4 regions of the Flexivirga alba genome follow, and region 4 is predicted to be linked to each of the others. Evidence: riboswitches for the same ligand, from Rfam matches in the RefSeq annotation. Region 4 holds a riboswitch; each other region holds the start of a gene.
What was found. Region 4 has a riboswitch for cobalamin ahead of ACFQDH_RS03325 (hypothetical protein). Riboswitches for the same ligand answer to the same signal wherever they lie in the genome.

Region 1: another riboswitch for cobalamin. It lies ahead of metE (5-methyltetrahydropteroyltriglutamate--homocysteine S-methyltransferase); the one in region 4 lies ahead of ACFQDH_RS03325 (hypothetical protein).
Region 2: another riboswitch for cobalamin. It lies ahead of ACFQDH_RS12210 (prenyltransferase/squalene oxidase repeat-containing protein); the one in region 4 lies ahead of ACFQDH_RS03325 (hypothetical protein).
Region 3: another riboswitch for cobalamin. It lies ahead of ACFQDH_RS07130 (ribonucleoside-diphosphate reductase subunit alpha); the one in region 4 lies ahead of ACFQDH_RS03325 (hypothetical protein).

Annotation. Positions count from the first base shown of each region.
Region 1 covers NZ_JBHSWH010000001.1:4,516,297-4,521,007, reverse strand. The annotation lists gene ACFQDH_RS22570 (YhjD/YihY/BrkB family envelope integrity protein) at 1-1,129, shown strand, start outside; gene metE (5-methyltetrahydropteroyltriglutamate--homocysteine S-methyltransferase) at 1,155-3,434, opposite strand; cobalamin riboswitch at 3,488-3,687, opposite strand; gene ACFQDH_RS22560 (ArsR/SmtB family transcription factor) at 3,701-4,357, opposite strand; gene ACFQDH_RS22555 (MFS transporter) at 4,449-4,711, shown strand, end outside.
Region 2 covers NZ_JBHSWH010000001.1:2,464,444-2,469,154, reverse strand. The annotation lists gene ACFQDH_RS12215 (MarR family winged helix-turn-helix transcriptional regulator) at 1-342, shown strand, start outside; gene ACFQDH_RS12210 (prenyltransferase/squalene oxidase repeat-containing protein) at 462-1,730, opposite strand; cobalamin riboswitch at 1,803-1,934, opposite strand; gene ndk (nucleoside-diphosphate kinase) at 1,978-2,394, opposite strand; gene ACFQDH_RS12200 (undecaprenyl-diphosphate phosphatase) at 2,444-3,283, opposite strand; gene ACFQDH_RS12195 (DUF4233 domain-containing protein) at 3,280-3,690, opposite strand; partial or broken gene ACFQDH_RS12190 (bifunctional folylpolyglutamate synthase/dihydrofolate synthase) at 3,687-4,711, opposite strand, start outside.
Region 3 covers NZ_JBHSWH010000001.1:1,474,568-1,479,278, reverse strand. The annotation lists gene ACFQDH_RS07150 (ABC transporter ATP-binding protein) at 1-523, opposite strand, end outside; gene ACFQDH_RS07145 (alpha/beta hydrolase family protein) at 581-1,318, opposite strand; gene dcd (dCTP deaminase) at 1,227-1,802, opposite strand; tRNA gene ACFQDH_RS07135 (tRNA-Gly) at 1,904-1,974, shown strand; cobalamin riboswitch at 2,410-2,632, shown strand; gene ACFQDH_RS07130 (ribonucleoside-diphosphate reductase subunit alpha) at 2,769-4,711, shown strand, end outside.
Region 4 covers NZ_JBHSWH010000001.1:658,509-663,219, reverse strand. The annotation lists gene ACFQDH_RS03340 (hypothetical protein) at 1-16, opposite strand, end outside; gene ACFQDH_RS03335 (RNA polymerase sigma factor) at 3-611, opposite strand; gene ACFQDH_RS03330 (nucleoside/nucleotide kinase family protein) at 814-1,455, opposite strand; cobalamin riboswitch at 1,479-1,616, shown strand; gene ACFQDH_RS03325 (hypothetical protein) at 1,691-2,689, shown strand; gene ACFQDH_RS03320 (energy-coupling factor transporter transmembrane component T) at 2,738-3,835, shown strand; partial or broken gene ACFQDH_RS03315 (ABC transporter ATP-binding protein) at 3,724-4,711, shown strand, end outside.

The DNA.
Region 1 (4,711 bases), 3.9 Mb from region 4:
CGATGACATGGGCAGCTACCTCGGGGCGTTGCTGGCGTTCTACGCGTTCGTGTCGCTCTTCCCGCTGCTGATCCTCGCCACGACGATCCTCGGTATCGTTTTGAACGGCGATCCAGGCCTGCAGCAGGATCTGCTCAAGTCGGCGCTCGGTGAGTTTCCAATCATCAGCGACCAGATCACCAAGCCGACGGCGCTGTCCGGCAGTTGGGTCTCGATCACGACCAGCACGCTGGTCGCCCTCTACGGTGCCCTTGGCGCAGCGCAGGCGTTCCAGTACATCGCCAACAGCGTGTGGCAGGTGCCGCGCAACTCGCGGCCCAACCCCTTTACCGCCCGCGGAAAGTCGATCGGCCTGATCGCACTGCTCGGCACGGCGTTGCTCGCCACCATCGGCCTCACCCAGGTCGTGCCGCGGCTGGTGCATCTGGAGGGTCTCGCCTCGTTCGGCATCCAGGTGGGCACCGTGGGCATCGATGTGGTCGCAATCATGGTCGCCTACCACGTGGGCACCAGTAGGTCGCTGTCCTGGCGCGACATCTGGCCGGGGGCGGTCTTCGCCTCCATCATGTGGCAGTTGCTCCAGCGCTTCGGTGGCATCTACGTCCAGCACATCATCAAGCGAAACAGTGCTATCGACCCGACGCTGGCGCTAGTTGTCGGCTTGATGCTCTTCCTGTTCATCGCGGGCATCATCATCGTCATCAGCATGGAGCTCAACGCGGTCTGGACCCTGCGACTGTGGCCGCGGGCATTGCTCACGCCGTTCACCGACAACGTGCAACTCACCGACGCTGACGTGCGCGCGTACAGCGGGTTGGCGCGGGCCACTCGGCTCAAGGGTTTCCAGCAGATCGACATCGGCTTCGACAAGCCTCCAGAACCGCAGGAGAAGTCCGGAGTAAAGGACCGGCCCGAGCACGAAGAGGTGCCACTCCCGCTCGACTTCGGCGACGGCGAGGCTGCCGCCACCGAGCCGGTGCCCACCAGGGCAGCGCGGGCACCGCACGAGGCACACCGGTTGCCGAGTCCGCAGCCGAGCACCGGTCCGGAGCACGACGAGCGCACCATCCCCTCGTCTCTCGCCGCTCAGAACCTGAGGACGAGGACGAGGAGGACACCGCGCCGGTGATCCGCGGACCCTGGTCCGCGGAGCGTTAGATCGACGCGCGGACCGCGGCCGCAGCGGAGACGAGATTCGCCAGGGCAGGCCGGACCTCGTCCGGACGCCTTGTTTTCAGACCGCAGTCCGGGTTGACCCACACCTGGCCGGCCGCGAGCGCACCCACCGCCTTCTCCAGCAGCGTGCGCACCTCGTCAGTGGACGGGACCCGCGGCGAGTGGATGTCGTAGACACCCGGACCGACGCCCTTGGCGTAGCCGGACTTCTGAAGTTCGTCCGCGAGCGACATACCCGACCGGGCGGCTTCGAGGCTGATCACATCGGCATCCAGGTCGTCGATCGCGGTGAAGATGTCACCGAAATCCGCGTAGCACATGTGCGTGTGCACCTGGGTGACGTCCGCGACGGAACTCGTTGCCAGCCGGAAGGATTCGGTTGCCCACTCCAGGTATGCCGGGCGGTCGGTGGTCCGCAGCGGCAGCGTCTCGCGCAGGGCCGGCTCATCAACCTGGATGACGCGGCAACCGGCCGCCTCCAGATCGCGGACCTCATCGCGCAGCGCGAGTGCGACCTGCCGGGCCGTGTCACCGATGGGCTGGTCGTCGCGCACGAAGGACCAGGCGAGCATGGTGACCGGCCCGGTCAGCATGCCCTTGACCGGTCGCTTCGTCAGCGATTGCGCGTACTGCCACCAGCGGACGGTCATCGGCTCGGGACGGGAGACGTCACCGAAGATGATCGGCGGCCGAACGCAGCGGGTGCCGTAGGACTGCACCCAACCGTGTGTGGTCGACAGGTAGCCGTCGAGCTGTTCGGCGAAGTACTGCACCATGTCGTTGCGTTCCGGCTCACCGTGCACCAGCACGTCCAGGCCGAGCTCTTCCTGCAGGGAGATCACCGTGGCGATCTCGTCGCGCATCGCCGATTCGTATGTCGCCCGGTCGATTTCGCCGCGACGCAGTGATGCGCGTGCCTTGCGCACGGAGTCGGTCTGCGGGAACGACCCGATGGTCGTCGTCGGTAGCAGTGGCAGGCCGAGCGACTCCTGCTGTTGCGGGTATCGCTGGTCGAACGCCGCGACACGATGTGTGTCGGCGTCCCGCACCGCGGCCACGCGTGCGCGCACGGCATCGTCGTGTGTGCGCGCCGATGCCTGTCGGGACGCGACCGCTCGACGGGACGCGTCCAGTGCGGGAGTCGCTGCAGTTTCGTCGTCGAGTGCCGTTGCCAGCGTGCGGATTTCGAGCACCTTCTCGCGCGCGAAGGCCAGCCAGCTTCGGACCTCCTCGTCGATCGCGGTCTCCTTCGACGCATCGAGCGGCACGTGCAGCAGCGAGCAGGAGCTGCCGACGACGAGGTCGTCGACGCGGCCGGCCAGCCGGCGCACGATCGCCAGTCGGTCGTCGAGATCGGCGGCCCAGACGTTGCGGCCGTCGATGACACCTGCGATCAGCCGCTTTTCGCGCAGACCGTGCTCCAGGATCTCGGTGACGTTCGCCGGGACGGTGCAGTCGATCGCCAGGCCGTCGACGGGTGCCTCGGCGAACACCTCGAACGCGTCCTGCAATGCGGCGAAATAGCTGGCAATCAACAGTTTCGGGCGTTTCGTTGCGGAGCCAAGTCGATCGAGTGCGTGACGAGCCGCGTCGAGCACAGCGACCGGCTGGTCCAGGACGAGCGCCGGCTCGTCAATCTGCACCCACTGCGCGCCGGCGTCGTGCAGGGTGCTGAGGATGTCGACATACACGTCCAGCAGGGGGTCAAGAAGCGACAACGGGTCGAACCCCGCTGGTGCGTCCACAGCCGGCTTCGACAGCAGCAGAAAGGTGAGCGGTCCGACGAGCACCGGACGCGCGGTGTGGCCGGCGTCGGTCGCCTGGGTGAAGAGCTCGACCTGGCGGGCGGCGTTCGCGGTGAACGTCGTCGCGGGGGCGAGCTCCGGCACCAGGTAGTGGTAGTTGGTGTCGAACCACTTGGTCATCTCCAGCGGCGCAACCTTGTCGTTCCCGCGGGCCATCGCGAAGTAGACGTCCAGGTCGTTGTCGGCCGCGGCCCGAAAGCGCTGCGGCACGGCGCCGACCATCCATGCCGTGTCGAGCACGTGGTCGTAGTAGGAGAAGTCGCCGGTCGGGATCTCGTCGATCCCGTTGTCCGACAGTTGTTTCCACGCATCGGCGCGTAGGCCGGCAGCGATGTCGTGGAGTTCGTCGGCGGGGACGCGGCCCGCCCAATAGGCCTCGATGGCCCGTTTGAGCTCTCGCTTCGGCCCCTGTCGTGGCCAGCCGAGAACAGTGGCAGTGGTGCTGTTGGTCATTCCAAACTCCTTCGCGACCCGCCCGAGAGGTCACCGAATCGGCCGAACCCGGGTCCGGGCTCGGGCGACTGGCAGGTCTTCGGACTCGTGAGCGTGCCGAAACAAGGCGCCTACTGTCCATCGCTTCCCGGCCAAGTTGGCCAGTGCGTATGACGGAGGTCGTTCTCACATACCGCTGCGGGGCAGTCCCGGAGTCACACCGGATTCCCTCTTACGACGCGGCATCCGGATCACCGGTATGACGCGAACCTGTCGCGTTCCTCAGCCTACTGACTCTTGCCGGAGCGCTCGTCACCCGTTCGGTCCGCGGCCTCCTCGGTCTCCAGTACTTGACCCAGCGGAGCGCCGTTGCTGACCCCGAAATAGGTATGCCGGGTCTCGCCGTCAGCCGAGTTGCTGACCTCTCGCGATCGTTGCATCCAGCGCGACGTCACCTCCCACTGGTCGTCGAGGAAGGCGTCCAATTCGGAGCGACTCAGGTGCAGCACGAAGTTGTTGAACCAGGTCTTTGGCCCCTCGGTGGACTCGTCGAGGTGTCGGAAGGAGAGCGCTGTGAGCGCATGTGCGGTGCTCTCGGTGACCTGTTTGAAGGCCCCGACTGCAGCCGGACCACCGGGCATCGCTTCCAAGTCGTGGAAGTCCACGATGAGACCCTCGTCGGTTGTTGCTCGCCACCATCGTTCGCGGCCGTCGGTGCCGTGCTCGGGGTCATCTTCGACGAGGCCATAGCGCGCCAGCTGCCGGAGGTGAAAGCTGACCGAATTCGCCGGTTCCGCAACGGCGTTCGCTAGATCCACGGCGCGAGACGGGCCGCGTGCTGTCAGCTCGCCGAAGAGGCGCATGCGCAGTGGATGCGACAGAGCCTTGAGCTCGCGGGGGTCGACGATACGCCGCGGCTCGGACCGGTCCTGTGATCTGCTCACGGGACCACTGTGCCGTGGCTTGGTCCTCTTCGCAAATAATAATGCGCAAATATAGTTGCGTAATGCCTGGAGCCGGCGCACGATGGTCGTCATGACACAGGTGGGGGACGAAGCGCTCGACACGAAACGACCTGCGCTCTGGCGCAACCGGGACTTCGAGTTGCTGATGGTTGGCAACACCTTGAACGGCATCGGGTCGCGGATGAGTGGACTGGCCTTTCCGCTGCTTGCGCTCTGGATGACCGACAACGCGGCGATCGCGGGGCTCGTCGGGGGAGCCGTGGTCGCCGGGATGGTGATCGCCGGAATCCCGGCCGGCACGTTCGTCGACAGGTGGAACCGTCGCAGTGCGAT
Region 2 (4,711 bases), 1.8 Mb from region 4:
GGCGAGTGGGCCGTCATCCGGCACCTCGCGGCCGAGGCCGAGGACCACATCTCGACGCCGTCGCAGCTGGCCGACACGGCCGCGGTTGCCCCGTCGTCGATGACCCACCGGTTGGATCGGATGGCCGAACGCGGACTCATCGAGCGCGAGCCCGATCCCGACAACCGCACCCGGATCCTCGTGCACCTCACCCGCGACGGTTGGGAGATGTTCCGCCAGGTGATCCGGGAGTCCGACATGGTGGAGTCCGACGTGTTGTCGCATGTGCCCGTCGGCCAGCGCGACAAGCTCGCCCAACTTCTCGAGCTGGCGATCGCCGGCCTCGACGACGACCTCGACTGACGCGACCCATTTCGCCGAGAGGACAGGCGATGCATCGAGGGGACAGGCAATTCCGGGCGAATTCGCCCGAATTGCCTGTCCCCTCGGCATTCGGCTGTCCTCTCGGTGAGGTTGTTGTGTCAGTCGCGCGAACGCAACCGGCGACGGAGGCCGGTGCCGGCCAGTGCGGCGCCACCCAGGACGGCAGCGCCCGCGAAGAGCACGCCCGCGTTGCCGCCACCTGTCTGCGAGCCGTCGGTGATGATCGGTGGGCCGGTCGTCGTCGACGTGGCGCTGACCGACGTTGAGCTCGCGGTGCTGGTTGCCGACGTGGTCGGGCTGGACGTCGCGCACGACAGCGCCGGCGCCGTCGCCGAACCACCGGCGCTGATCTTCAGGTACGGCTGCTGGACCAGCGCGAGGACCGCCTGCGTCGTCGCGCGATGTTCCTTGTCGCTGACCGTCGCCTTGCTGCCCTTGGCCCGCAGCGCGTCGAACGACTTCTGGTCGAAGGCGAATCCGCCGCGCAACGCAGCCGGGGAAGTGCAACCGAACTGCAGGCCGGCGACGAAGGCCTTCGCCTTGGCTGCCTCTGCGGTCTTGCCCGTCAGGGCGAAGGCGACCGCGGCCAGCCCGGTGCTGTTGGTGTTCGGTGCGGCCTGCGCGGCCGGCTCCACCACACCACCGTTCGACTGCTGCTCGCCGGCGATGAAATTGACGGCCTTGGTGACCGCGGCGTCGTGACCGCCCGCGGCGCTCAGCGCCTGCACGGCCAACGAGGTCGCGTCGGTGTCGCCGGCGGTGGTGGTGCACTGCGTGTCGGCGAACGTCATCCGGAATCCGCCGTCGTTGCACTGCTGCTTGAGCAGGAAGTCAACTGCCTTGGCATCGGACTGTCCGGCGCGCGCCAGACCGACGATCGCCAGCGACTGGCCGATGGTGTTGGAGTAGTCGCCATACGCCGACTTGTCCTTGAACTGCCCGGTCGTCTGCTCCAGCGACTTCAGCTGGCTGAGGTAGCCACCGGTCGGCAGGCCCTGCGCCTGAGCGAAGACCAGCAACTTGGCAGTCGCACCGGCATACACGTCCTGGCCGTAGGTGTTGTATGCCGCGGCGTTCTTGGTGATGTATGACGCCGCGCGCTGCGCTTCGGCCTGACCGGTCTGTGCCGCGTCGAGACCGAGGATGCCGTCGATCGTCAGGCCGTAGTCGGCGTAGTTGGTGCCGCCGGAGCTGACCGAGAAGTGGTCGCCGCCAGCCGCCAGCTCGGACGCCAGGAAGTGCGCGCCAGTGGACGCATCGGGTGTGGCGGCGCTTGCCGGAGCGGCCACTGCGATGCCGGTCAGACCGGCGCAGGCCAGGGCGAAGATGCCCGTGAGACCCGCACGGGCGCGAAGAGTTGTGGTCATGAAGTGTTGCCTTCCGCGAGATGTCGCGACCCGCAGAAGTATCAGCCGGAACCGATCTCGCGGGGCCGCGACGAGATCGCCGGTGGACGCGCAGGTGCTCCGGCTCGCTTCCCGGGTATGGCGCCCGGTCGGCACACGGTTGCGGGTCAGCGCCGGATTCGCACCGGCTTCCCCTGCAGTAAATCGCGTCCGGTGCGGAGCTTACCGTCAGCCTGCTGCCCGTCCGAAGGACGGCCCGAACAAGCAATCAGGCTTGGGGGAACCAGATGCCGATCTCGCGCTCGGCGGACTCGGGCGAGTCCGAGCCGTGCACGATGTTCTGCTGCACGGCCAGGCCCCAGTCGCGCCCGAGATCGCCGCGGATGCTGCCCGGCGCTGCGGCCGACGGGTCGGTCGCTCCGGCGATCGCACGGAAACCTTCGATGACCCGCTGCCCGGTCACGATCGCGAAGGTCGCCGGGCCACTGGCCATGAAGTCGACGAGCGGCTGGTAGAAGGGCTTGCCCTCGTGCTCGGCGTAGTGCCGTGCCAGCCGATCCCGATCGGGAGTCATGATCTGCAACGTGTCGAGGACGTAGCCCTTCGCCTCGATCCGGCGCAGGACCTCGCCGGTGAGGCCACGGGCGAATCCATCGGGCTTGACGATGACGAGGGTGCGTTCCATGACTCACATTCAATCGGACGGGTCGTATGGCGAAACCCCTGGGGTTTCCTTAGGCAGCAACCTTGCCGAGCACGAGCAGCCCGAAGACGAAGACGGCCAGCGCGATCCTGTAGTAGACGAACGGCCGGAAGTTGTGGTGGGAGATATAGCGCATGAACCACGCGACCACGGCATACCCGACGACGAACGCGAGCACCGTCGCGACGATGATCTGACCCCACCCGTCACCGCCGCTGCCGTGCAGGTCCTTCAGCTCGAACAACCCGGACACGAGCACCGCAGGTATGGCGAGCAAGAACGAGTATCGCGCCGCAGCACTGCGCGTGTAGCCCATGAAGAGACCACCGGAAATCGTTCCGCCGGAACGCGATACGCCGGGTATCAGCGCGAGCGCCTGCCAGAGTCCGAACCGGATGCCGTCCTTGACGCTGAGGTCTTCCAGAGTCTTGCGGTTCTCGGCGTCGGGGTCGTGGTCGACCGTCGCATCAGCCACGGCGATGACGATGGCGAAGATCAGCAGCATGCTCGCGGTCACCCACAGGTTGCGCAGCGGTCCCTCGATGAAACCCTTGAACACCAGGCCGAGGATGCCGATCGGGATCGTGCCGACGATGACCAGCCAGCCCATTCGGGCGTCGGGCTCGGACTTCGGCACCTTGCCGGCGACCGACAACCCCCACTGCTTGAGAATGCGGACGATGTCCCGCCAGAAGTAGACGATCACCGCTGTCTCGGTGCCCAGCTGGTTGACTGCGGTGAACGCCGATCCGCCGCCGTCGTTGTCCCAGAAGAGCCGGCCGACGATGAGTTGGTGCGCGGAGGACGAGATCGGCAGGAACTCGGTGAGTCCCTGCACGATCCCCAGGACAATCGCTTCGATCCAGGTCATTGCTCGGGGATTCCTTCGTGGCGAGCGGTCAAGGCGTCCATTTTGCGGCCCTGGACGAGGGCAGTGACCCACAGGGCCAGAAACATCAGACCAACAACGAACATCATCGGTAGGACGACACCGGCCACGACGGTCGCGAACTGCACCGCCCAGCCGAGGGTCACACCCCAGGGACGACGCAGTGTGCCGGCGGCGACGACACACAAGACTGCCAGCACCAACCCGACAACGAGGTATGACGTGTGGGCCGTGTCGTGCTGCGATTTGGCGATCGCCCAGGCGACGAGCGCGCCGAGGAAGACCACCAGGGTCTGCGACCCGACCACCATGCCGGCGAACCGGCGCGTCATACGCTCACCGACGCCGTGGACGAGGACGTTCCCGATCACGGTGTTGCTGTTGCTCATGTGTCGGTGACGCCGAGCAGGGCTCGGACGTCCGCGGCGGTCGTGATCGAGCCGGTGGCGATCACTCCCCCGGAGACACCACCCTCGTCCGCGAGCTCCGCGGCACGGTCGATCGCATCGGCCATGCCGGGCACGATGTCGACCCGGTCCTCACCGAAGATGTCGATCGCGACCTGGCCCAGCACTTCGGCACGCATGCTGCGGTGTGACGAATTCCGGGTGATGACAACGTGATCCAGCACCTGCTCGAGAGTCGAGAGCATGTCCTCGGCATCTTTGTCGGCGAAGATCGCGATCACACCCACGAGCTTGGCGAAGGTGAACGAGTCATTGATCGCGTCACGCAGGGCACGCACGCCGGAAGCGTTGTGCGCAGCGTCGACCAGCACCGTCGGCGAGCGCCGGACGATCTCCAGCCGACCGGGAGAGTCCAGGTCGGCGAGCGCGGCACGCAGCACATCGATGTCCAGGTCACGCTCCCCTCCCCGAGGAACGCCTCGGCTGCAGCAATCGCCGTCACCACGTTGTGTGCCTGGTGTTCGCCGTAGAGCGGCAGGTAGAGGTCGGGGTAAACGGCTGACAGCCCCTGAACCGTCAACTGCTGGCCGCCGACGGCCTGGTCACGCTCGAGGACCTCGAAGTCGACGGTCTCGCGTTTCGCGGAGCCACCCACTTCAGCCACGCGCTCGGCGATCAGCTCGTCGACGGCGGGGTCCTGGACGCCGACCACGGTGATCGAACCGGGCTTGATGATGCCGCGCTTCTCCAGCGTGATCTCCTCGACGGTCGAGCCGAGCAGCCGGGTGTGGTCCAGCGAGACCGGAGTGATCACCGCGACCTGGCCGTCCGCGACGTTGGTCGCGTCCCACTCGCCGCCGAGCCCGACCTCGACGATCGCCACGTCGACCGGTGCGTCGGCGAAAGCCGCGTAGGCCATCACAACGAGGATCTCGAAGTAGGTAGTCGTCGGCTCGTCCGCCGCACGTGCTTCGTTGTCGATCAACTCGACGTAGGGCAGCAC
Region 3 (4,711 bases), 820 kb from region 4:
GGAGTTGCTCTCGCACGACCGGGTCCACCGCGCTGAACGGCTCGTCCATCAGCATCACCGGCGGGTCGGCGGCCAACGCCCGCGCCACTCCCACGCGCTGCTGCTGACCTCCCGACAACTGCGAGGGCCACCGGTCCGCGAAGTCGCCCGGCAGCCCCACGAGGTCGAGCACTTCACGCGCCCGCTCGCGGGCCCGCGCCTTGGGCGTGCCGAGTAGCTGCGGCACCGTGGCGACGTTGTCGACGACCCGCTTGTTCGGGAACAGCCCGGCGTGCTGGATGACGTAACCGATGCCGCGGCGCAGCTTGGCTGCGTTGAACGATTGAACGTCCTCGTCATCGATGTAGATGTGCCCGCCGGTGGGCTCGATCATGCGGTTGATCATCCGCAGTGATGTCGTCTTGCCGCAGCCGGACGGCCCCACCAGGACGGTGATCTGGCCGGTCGGCGCCTCGAAGGAAAGGTTGTCGACGGCTGTCGCGCCGCCGGCATACTGCTTGACCACCTGCTCGAAGCGGATCATGGTCAACAAACGTAGTGCAGGCCACCGACAGGGACCGAACCCGATCCGGTGAAATCTTCAGGAAAGCAACGTCTCCGCCAGGAATTGGGTCGTATGACGGTGCCACGCCCGCGCTTTGAGCAGCATCGCGTGCGCATCCGGCAGCTGCACACTGCGCGCGTCGCCGCCGGCCTGCACGATCAGCTCGGCAAGTCGGGCGCTCTTGCGTGGGTCGGTGATGACGTCCTTGCGGCCGTGCAGCAGCAGAGTGTGCCGGTCGAGGAACGGCGCGACGTCGTACTGCTGGGGGATCCAGGGCGCCATACCGACGATGCTCGTGACACCGTCGGCGCCGGCCAGCTCCAGGGCGACCCGGCCGCCCATCGAGTGACCGACCAGCGCCACAGGGGTGTCGGGGTAGAGCTCGCGCAGCCGAGCCAGCGCCCATCGGGCATCCACGACCGGAGATCGCGCATCGTCGTTGTAACCGCGCACGGCGTCACGCAGCACCGCAGTCCCGATCCGACCCTGTGCGCTGCGCTCGATGCTGCGGGCGACGGCGACCATGCGCAGCACCGGCGGACTCACCTTGTTGGTCCGCCCGAGGCCGTGCTCGGCACCCCCGTGCAACAGCAAGGCGATCGCGTCGGGGCGCCGCCTGCCGTCCGGCAGGGTGAGAAAGGGTGCGCACCGTCGTGCGACGGGCCGACCTCGTAGCGGGACATCACACCTCGGTGTGATGGAAGTTGGCGTAGGACCGGCTGGCGGTCGGGCCGCGCTGGCCCTGATAGTGCGAGCCGTATTTAGCGCTGCCATAAGGGTTTTCGGCCGGGCTGCTGAGCTGGAAGAAGCACAGCTGCCCGATCTTCATGCCCGGCCACAGCTTGATCGGCAGGGTCGCGACGTTGGACAGCTCGAGGGTCACGTGCCCGGAGAAGCCCGGGTCGACGAAGCCGGCCGTCGCGTGCGTCAGCAGGCCGAGCCGGCCCAGGCTGGATTTGCCCTCGACCCGCGCGGCGACGTCATCGGGCAACGTCACCTGTTCGTATGTCGAGCCGAGCACGAACTCGCCGGGGTGCAGCACGAAGGGCTCGCCCGACTCGGTCTCGATCAACCGGGTCAGCTCCTCCTGCTCGGCGGCCGGGTCGATGAAGGGGTACTTGTGGTTGTCGAACAGCCGGAAGTAGCGGTCCAGCCGGAAGTCGATGCTCGAGGGCTGGATCATCGTCTCGTCATACGGGTCGAGGCGCACGCGGCCGGCGTCGATCTGGGCGCGGATGTCGCGGTCGGAGAGGAGCACGAGGGTCACGGTACCGGGCAGGCGCTTGCGCCGGTGGCGGACGCTGTGGGTTAGACTCCTGCCGGTCCGAGCGAGAGCCATTTGGCCGCCGCCCGAGGCACGCGAGTGTAGTTCAATGGTAGAACATCAGCTTCCCAAGCTGAATACGCGAGTTCGATTCTCGTCACTCGCTCTTAGCCTTTCTGGCTCGGCTCCTCCTGGCGCCCGCATTGGCTTCGGCTCGCCGCGCGTCCGACACGTCATACCTCTCTCGCCATACCCCTCTCGCCATACCCCTCTCGCCCTGAGCGTGCACCCGGCCGTATTGCCGAGAGGACACCCGTTGGTCGAGAGGACACCCGATGCGGCCCATTTCGGGCTCGAATTGCCTGTCCTTTCGGCGATCGCCTGTCCTCTCGGCGATTGGGGCTCGTGGGCGGTGCTCCTCCGGCACTCGACCACCTTGGCTCCGTACTCCGGCACTCGACGACCTCGGTGCCGACACGCCGCCACTTCCGTGCCATGCCACCCCATTTCGGCGTCATTCCGCCGATTTGACATCTCTGGAATTACAGGCGTGCAACTACAGCATGTTGGGTCTTGGCAAACCAACCACCACTAGATAGTGTGTGTCTTGCAGCTGGTTCGAGTGCTTCAGCCGCCGCTTGACGACGGCTGAAGCACCCGAGGAAAGAGGGAAGTCGGTGCAAATCCGACACTGCCCCCGCAGCGGTGAGTGAGGACGAACGTCGTCATCAGCACTGGGTGAGAGCCCGGGAAGCGACGACCAGTAGGTGTGCGTCTCGCACGGAGTCACGAGTCCGAAGACCTGCCACTGCCCTGTCCGCGCACCCGCGGGCGGGTCCGACCGCAGCCCGCGCGGGAAGGGCTGACGAACGAGCGGCGGCGAGCCACGTGCCCGCGTGCGCTGCCCGCTCGCCGTCCTCCTCGCCGGGCCACTGCGAGGAAAGACGGGAGACACCGCACGTGGCCATACACGTCACCAAGCGCGACGGATCACGCGAGCCGTATGACGCAGACCGCATCAACCGGGCGATCGAGCGGGCCGCTGAGGGCCTACCGAATGCCATGTCGATGACCATGCAGATCGCCTCGGAGCTGGCAATCACGCTCTTCGACGGCATCACCACCGAACAACTCGACGAGGCTGCCATCTCGGTCGCGGTGCAGAACGTCAAGGACGACCCCGACTTCGACGTCATCGCGTCCCGCCTGCTGTTGAAGACGATCTACAAGAAGGTGCTCGGCGACTTCGAGACGCAGTCCGAGCTCGCGCTGCTGCACCAAGCCCGCTTCCCCGGCTACATCCGCCTGTCGGTCGAGGACGGTCTCTTCGACGCTCGCCTCGCGTCTGCCTTCAACCTGGAGCAGCTGGCCGCGGCCCTCGACCACCATCAGGATGACGGGCTTCGCTACATCGGCATCGTCACTCTCAAAAACCGTTACATGGCAACGGATTCCAGGCGCCAGCCGCTCGAGGTCCCGGCATACTTCTGGATGCGGGTCGCGATGGGTATGTCGGTCAACGAGAAGGATCCGACCCAGGCCGCCATCGGCTTCTACCGGAAGATGGCATCGCTGGACTACCTCGCTGCCGGCTCCACACTCGTCAACGCGGGCACCAACACACCTCAGTTGTCCAACTGCTTCGTGATGCAGATGGATGACGACATCGAGCACATCGCCAAGTCGATGCGAGACGTCATGTGGCTGACCAAAGGCACTGGTGGCATTGGCCTTTCGGTCACCAAGCTGCGGTCCGAGGGCAGCCCGATCCGGAGCAACAACACGTCCTCGACCGGCCCGATCCCCTTCATGCACACCATCGACTCGATCCTGCGCGCCGTCTCCCGCGGCGGCAAGAAGTTCGGCGCCCTGTGCTTCTACATGGAGAACTGGCACCTGGACTTCCCGCAGTTCATCGACTTACGGCAGAACGCCGGCGACCCCTACCGGCGCACCCGGACCGCGAACACCGCAGTCTGGTTGTCCGACGAATTCATGAAGCGAGTCGTCGCCGACGACGACTGGTATCTCTTCGACCCGCTCGAGACACCGGACCTGGTCGAGCTGGTCGGTGACGACTTCTCCCGCCGTTACAAGGAGTATGTCGCCCTCGCCGAGACCGGAAAGCTGCGCTCCTTCAAGAAGATTCGCGCTCGCGCGCAGTGGAAGTCGATCCTCGTCTCGCTGCAAACGACCTCGCACCCCTGGCTCACGTGGAAGGACACGATCAACCAGCGGGCGCTGAACGACAACACCGGCACGATCCACCTGTCGAACCTGTGCACCGAGATCACCCTCCCGCAGGACCGCGAGAACGTGTCGGTCTGCAACCTGGCCTCGATCAACCTCTCCCGCCACTTGGTAGATGGCGAGTGGGACTGGGATCGCCTCGCCGAGTCCGCGCGCACGGCGGTGCGACAGCTCGACAACCTGATCGACATCACCCGCTCGTCGGTGCCGGAGTCGGAGCACTCCAATGACCAGAACCGCGCAATCGGCTTGGGGTTCATGGGATTCACCGACGTCGTCGAGAAGCTCGGCCTCTCCTATGCGTCCGAAGAAGCCGCAGATCTGATCGATCAGCTCGCCGAGTTCATCAGCTGGCATGCGATCGACGCATCCTGCGATCTGGCCCAGGAGCGCGGCGCCTATCCGAATTTCGCGGGATCCGGCTGGTCCCGCGGCCTGGTGCCGATCGACACCCTCGAGGTGCTGCAGCAGCGCCGCGGAGTCGAGGTCGACGTGCCACGCACCACCCGGATGGATTGGGATGCGCTGCGTGGACGGGTCAAGGACGGCATACGCAACGCGACGTTGATGGCTATTGCGCCGACTGCGTCCATCGGTCTGGTCGCCGGGACGACTCCCGGTCTGGATCCGCAGTTCTCCCAACTATTTTCACG
Region 4 (4,711 bases):
GCTCAGACGGATTCATCGGTTGCGCCTCCTTGCATGATCTTGTTGAGAGTGGCCATCGCCCGGCTTGCTTGTGATTTCACGGTGCCCTTGCTGATCCCGAGTGCGTCGGCGATCTCCGCCTCGGACATGTCCGACCAGTAGCGCAGCACCAGCACCTCGCGCTGCCGGGCCGGCAGCTGGTCGACCGCACGAAGGACCGCCTGGTGCTCCTCGGCGAGGAGCACGTCGGTATCGGCCGGTGGTGCGATCTCCGGCTCGGCGACCTTCAGGTGGGCACGGACCGTACGGCGTCGGCGCAACATCGACCGGGACTGGTTGACCACCGCTTGGCGCAGGTAACCGACCGCAGCCCGGGAGTCGCGCAGCGCGGCCCGGTTGCGGTGCATCCCGAGGAACGCCTCCTGCACGACATCCTCGGCGCTCGCCGTGTCGTCGACCAGCAGCCGCGCGAGCCGCACCATCTGCAGGTGATGTGTGCGGTAGAGCTCGGCCAGGTCGACCGAGTCCTCCGCGGTCATCGGCTCGAAGCAGGGGAGCGCGTCACGGTCATGGACCCGACCTCCCAAGCGATACGGCCTTTCGGCATACACGGCGGGTGCGGTGAGTGTCATGACACCCTGACCCTTCGCCCAGACCCTAACGAGTCGTCGCTGTGGAAGGGAACGCCGCACCGCGGCAGGCCGGGAACCGGCTGCCGTCCAGCGATGATCGCGTTGCACCTCATGGTGGGTAGACGCACGACCGGCGTCCGGGTTGCCTCCGTGCGTGGCGCGACATACCGCGTGCGCGTGTGATCGGTCACACCCGCGGCGCCTACGGCAGCAGGAGTATGGCGTCCGCCCTCTCCCGCGTCGACCGCACCAGGTCGGCATTGCGCTCGTCGGAACCCAGCGCACGCTGCGACGCTTCGGCGAGACTGCGGCCGTAGCTGCGGTGTCGCTCGATGAGCCGCTCCCGCCGGAGCTCGTCGGGGGTTTCGACATACCAAATGGCATCCAGCAGCCGGGGCAGTTCGGACCAGGGTTCGTCGGGGAGCAGTAGGTAGTTGCCCTCGGTGACCACGACCTGCGTGTCGGGCGCCACCTCGATGGCTCCTGCGATCGGCTCCTCCAGCGACCGGTCGAACGCCGGAGCCCACACGGTGCGGTCGCGCTCGCTGCGGATGCGGGAGAGCAGTTCGACATACCCGAGGGCGTCGAACGTGTGCGGCGCGCCCTTGACCGGTGCCCAGCCCCGCTCGTCGAGGACCGCCTGCGCCAGGTGGAACCCGTCCATCGGCACGACCACCGTCCGTATGCCGCGCTCACGGCAGCCCCGGGCGAGCTGATCGGCGGCGGTCGACTTGCCGACGGCCGGCGGGCCGGTCAGGCCGACGATCACCCGGTCGGTCGCGGCAGCCAGGTCGGCGAGCGTTTCCACCGCAGCCGCGGCGTCGAGGATGGGTGCGGTGCTCACTCGTCAGACTCTTCCAGAACCGCTGCTAGCCTTCGGGGTGGCGTCCGTGTCGGGCGCCAAGGTGTGAGCAGGGGAAGCCGGTGCGATTCCGGCGCTGTCCCGCAGCCGTGAGTGGCCGATCGGTCACGAGTCGGAATACCTGCGCCACCGGTCACCGGATCGACTGTCGAGGACTGCAGTCGCGGGCGAGATCGTGTCGCACGCGTGGAGTCGCGACCGAAAGGACTCCATCCGCATGCCCAGCCGCCCGGTTCGTGCCGTCGCAGCCGTCGCACTCGCCACCTCCGCAACCTCGTTCGCGTATGTCGGATCGGTCGCGCCCGCACAGGCCGCCGGCTACAACGGCGTGTGCAAGACCAGCTCCGGGGTGACCGTGGTCGTCGACTTCCGCGAACTCGGGGGCGGCATCGCGGTGCGCTGTGCGCCGGTGGGCAGTGGCGCTTCTGGCGTCGATGCCCTGCAGGCGGCCGGGATCCCGGCGGAGGGGACTCGACAGTACGGGCTTGCCTTCATCTGCCGGCTCTACGGCAAGCCGTCGGCAACGGCCACCTTGCCCGGCGGCTACCACGAGTCGTGTGGGCGGACCCCTCCGCCGAATGCGCACTGGTGGTACACCCAGGCACCGAACGGCGGCTCCTGGTCCTCCAGCGGTGACGGTGCGTCCACCAGCCACGTCATCCCAGGCGGTTTCGAGGGATGGGCGTTCAGCGAGGGCGGCACCAACTACTCGCCGCGTTACACCCCGACCCGTCCTGCAGCTCCGAAGCCTCCGCCTGCGCCGACGCACACGACGACCCAGCCGCCGGCGCCGCCGCGCCATACGACCACGACCGCGCCGAGCAACCCGAAAACGACTGACCCAAACGGGAATTCGACGTCGAGCAAGGCCGGGTCCACCCATTCGCAGCCGAAGTCAACCACGGCGTCCAAGGCTTCGCAGGCAGCGAAGAAGAAGGCTGCCGAGAAGAAGGCGAAGGCGAGCCACTCGTCCTCCGCGAGCAGCTCGTCGAAGGCGAAGCGCAGCAAGGGGTCGTCCAGTTCGGCCGGTGTTACGGGCACGTCGTCGGGCGGTCCGACGAATGTCGCCGGAGCGCCCATGGCCAACAGTGACGACCTGATCAAGGACTCCAAGAAGTCGTCGGGCGTCAATGCGACCACCGTCGTAGGGGGTGGCGTCCTGGCGGCGCTCGTCGTGGGCGGCGGTGCGGTTGCGATCGTCCGCAGGCGCAACTAGAGCAGTGAGTCAGAAATAGACCAGCAACTTCGCACGCATCGCACTCGGGTGAAACGTCTGCCCGCTCCGGTCCACCCGATCGCCTGGTGGCTGTGGGCGATCGGTCTGGCGGTGGCGGCGTCATTCACGACCAACCCGCTGCTGCTGTTGCTGCTCATCGCTGTCGCGTGTTTCGTCGTGCTGCTCCGGCGCGGCGACGCCCCGTGGTCGCGGTCGCTGCGGCTCTACCTGCTGCTCGGTGCCTTCATCGTCGTGGTGCGTGTCGCGTTCCGGTGCTTCCTCGGCGCGTCCGGCGGCGGCACCGTCCTGCTGGACCTGCCGCGAATCCCGTTGCCGGACTGGGCGGCTGGGGTTTCGTTGCTCGGTCCCGTGCACCTGTCCGACGTGCTCGACGGCCTGTATGACGGCCTGCGACTCGCCGCGATGATCATCTGCATCGGCGCCGCCAACTCGCTGGCCAACCCGAAGCGACTGCTCAAGGTCGTGCCGATCGCGCTCTACGACATCGGCACTGTGGTGGTGGTCGCGGTGTCCGTCTTCCCGCAGATGGCTGACAGCATCCGGCGGGTGCGGCGCGCCCAGCAGCTTCGACCGGACCGAGGACGGAAGTGGCAGGTCGTGCGGCGGGTCATCGTTCCGGTGCTTTCGGATGCGTTGGACCGTTCCCTTCTCCTTGCGGCTGCTATGGATTCGCGCGGTTATGGCCGGCGCGGATCGACGCCGGTGCGGACCCGCCGGCTGCTCGGAGTCCTGACCGTCGTGGGGCTGATCGCGGTGTGCATCGGAACCTTCGGCGTGCTCGACGACCGAGCGCCGGCGCTGTTCCGCTGGCCGGCCTTCGTGCTCGGCGTCGCGCTCGCAGTGCTCGGACTGGCATTCTCGGCCCGTGAACGAACCGTGACCCGCTACCGGGTCGAGCCGTTCGATCTCACGGCAATGGCTGTTGCGGCAGGTGGTCTCGCCTCGGGCGTGCTGATGATCCTGGCCACGCAGTACGCTCCGGCACATCTGAATCCCTCGACGACACCGGTCGAATGGCCGGTTGTCGACCTGCTGCCCCTGGTCGCCGTGGTCATCGGCTTGGTCGCTGCGGTGGTGTCGCCGCCCAGCGTCATACAGGATCCGGACGTGGAGGTGTCGACATGATCGAGTGGCGCGATGTGTCCGTTCGGTATGACGACGGGCGAGAGCCCGAGCTGTCGCATGTCGACCTGCACGTGGAGGAGGGCGAGCTCGCGCTGGTGGTCGGCCGGACGGGCGTCGGCAAGTCGACGCTACTCGGCACGATCAACGGGCTGGTGCCGTACTTCACCGGCGGGCGGCTGTCGGGGACCGTCACGGTCGCGGGCATGGACACCCGCGACCACCCGCCGCGTGAGATGGCCGACGTGGTCGGCCGGGTTGGGCAGGACCCTCTCGCAGGGTTCGTCGCGGACACCGTCGAGGACGAACTCGCCTACGGGATGGAGCAATTGGGCGTCTCACCGACGACGATGCGCAAGAGGGTCGAGGAGACGCTCGACCTGCTCGGGATCGCTGCGCTGCGCGGGCGCTCGCTGGCAACGTTGTCCGGAGGGCAGCAGCAACGCGTCGCGATCGGTGCCGCGCTGGTGACGGCACCCAAGGTGCTCGTGCTCGACGAACCGACGTCGGCACTCGACCCGGGGTCTGCCGAAGAGGTGCTCGCGGCTGTCACCCGCCTTGTCCACGACCTCGGGACGACGGTCGTGATGGCTGAGCACCGGCTGGAAAGAGCTGTGCAGTATGCCGATTCGGTGATCTCCCTGTCCGGCGACGGCATCGTCCGCAGCGGCGATCCGGCGACGATGATGATCGACGCACCCGTCGCCCCGCCGGTCGTGGAGCTGGGACGGCTCTGCTCCTGGACGCCGCTTCCCTTGTCCGTTCGGGATGCCCGTCGCGCGGCCCGTCCGCTGCGTGGGCAACTCGCCGAGCCGACGCCGAGGACCCGCCCCGCCGGCGAGACCGTGCTCCGTGCCGACGGGCTGACCGTGCGATACG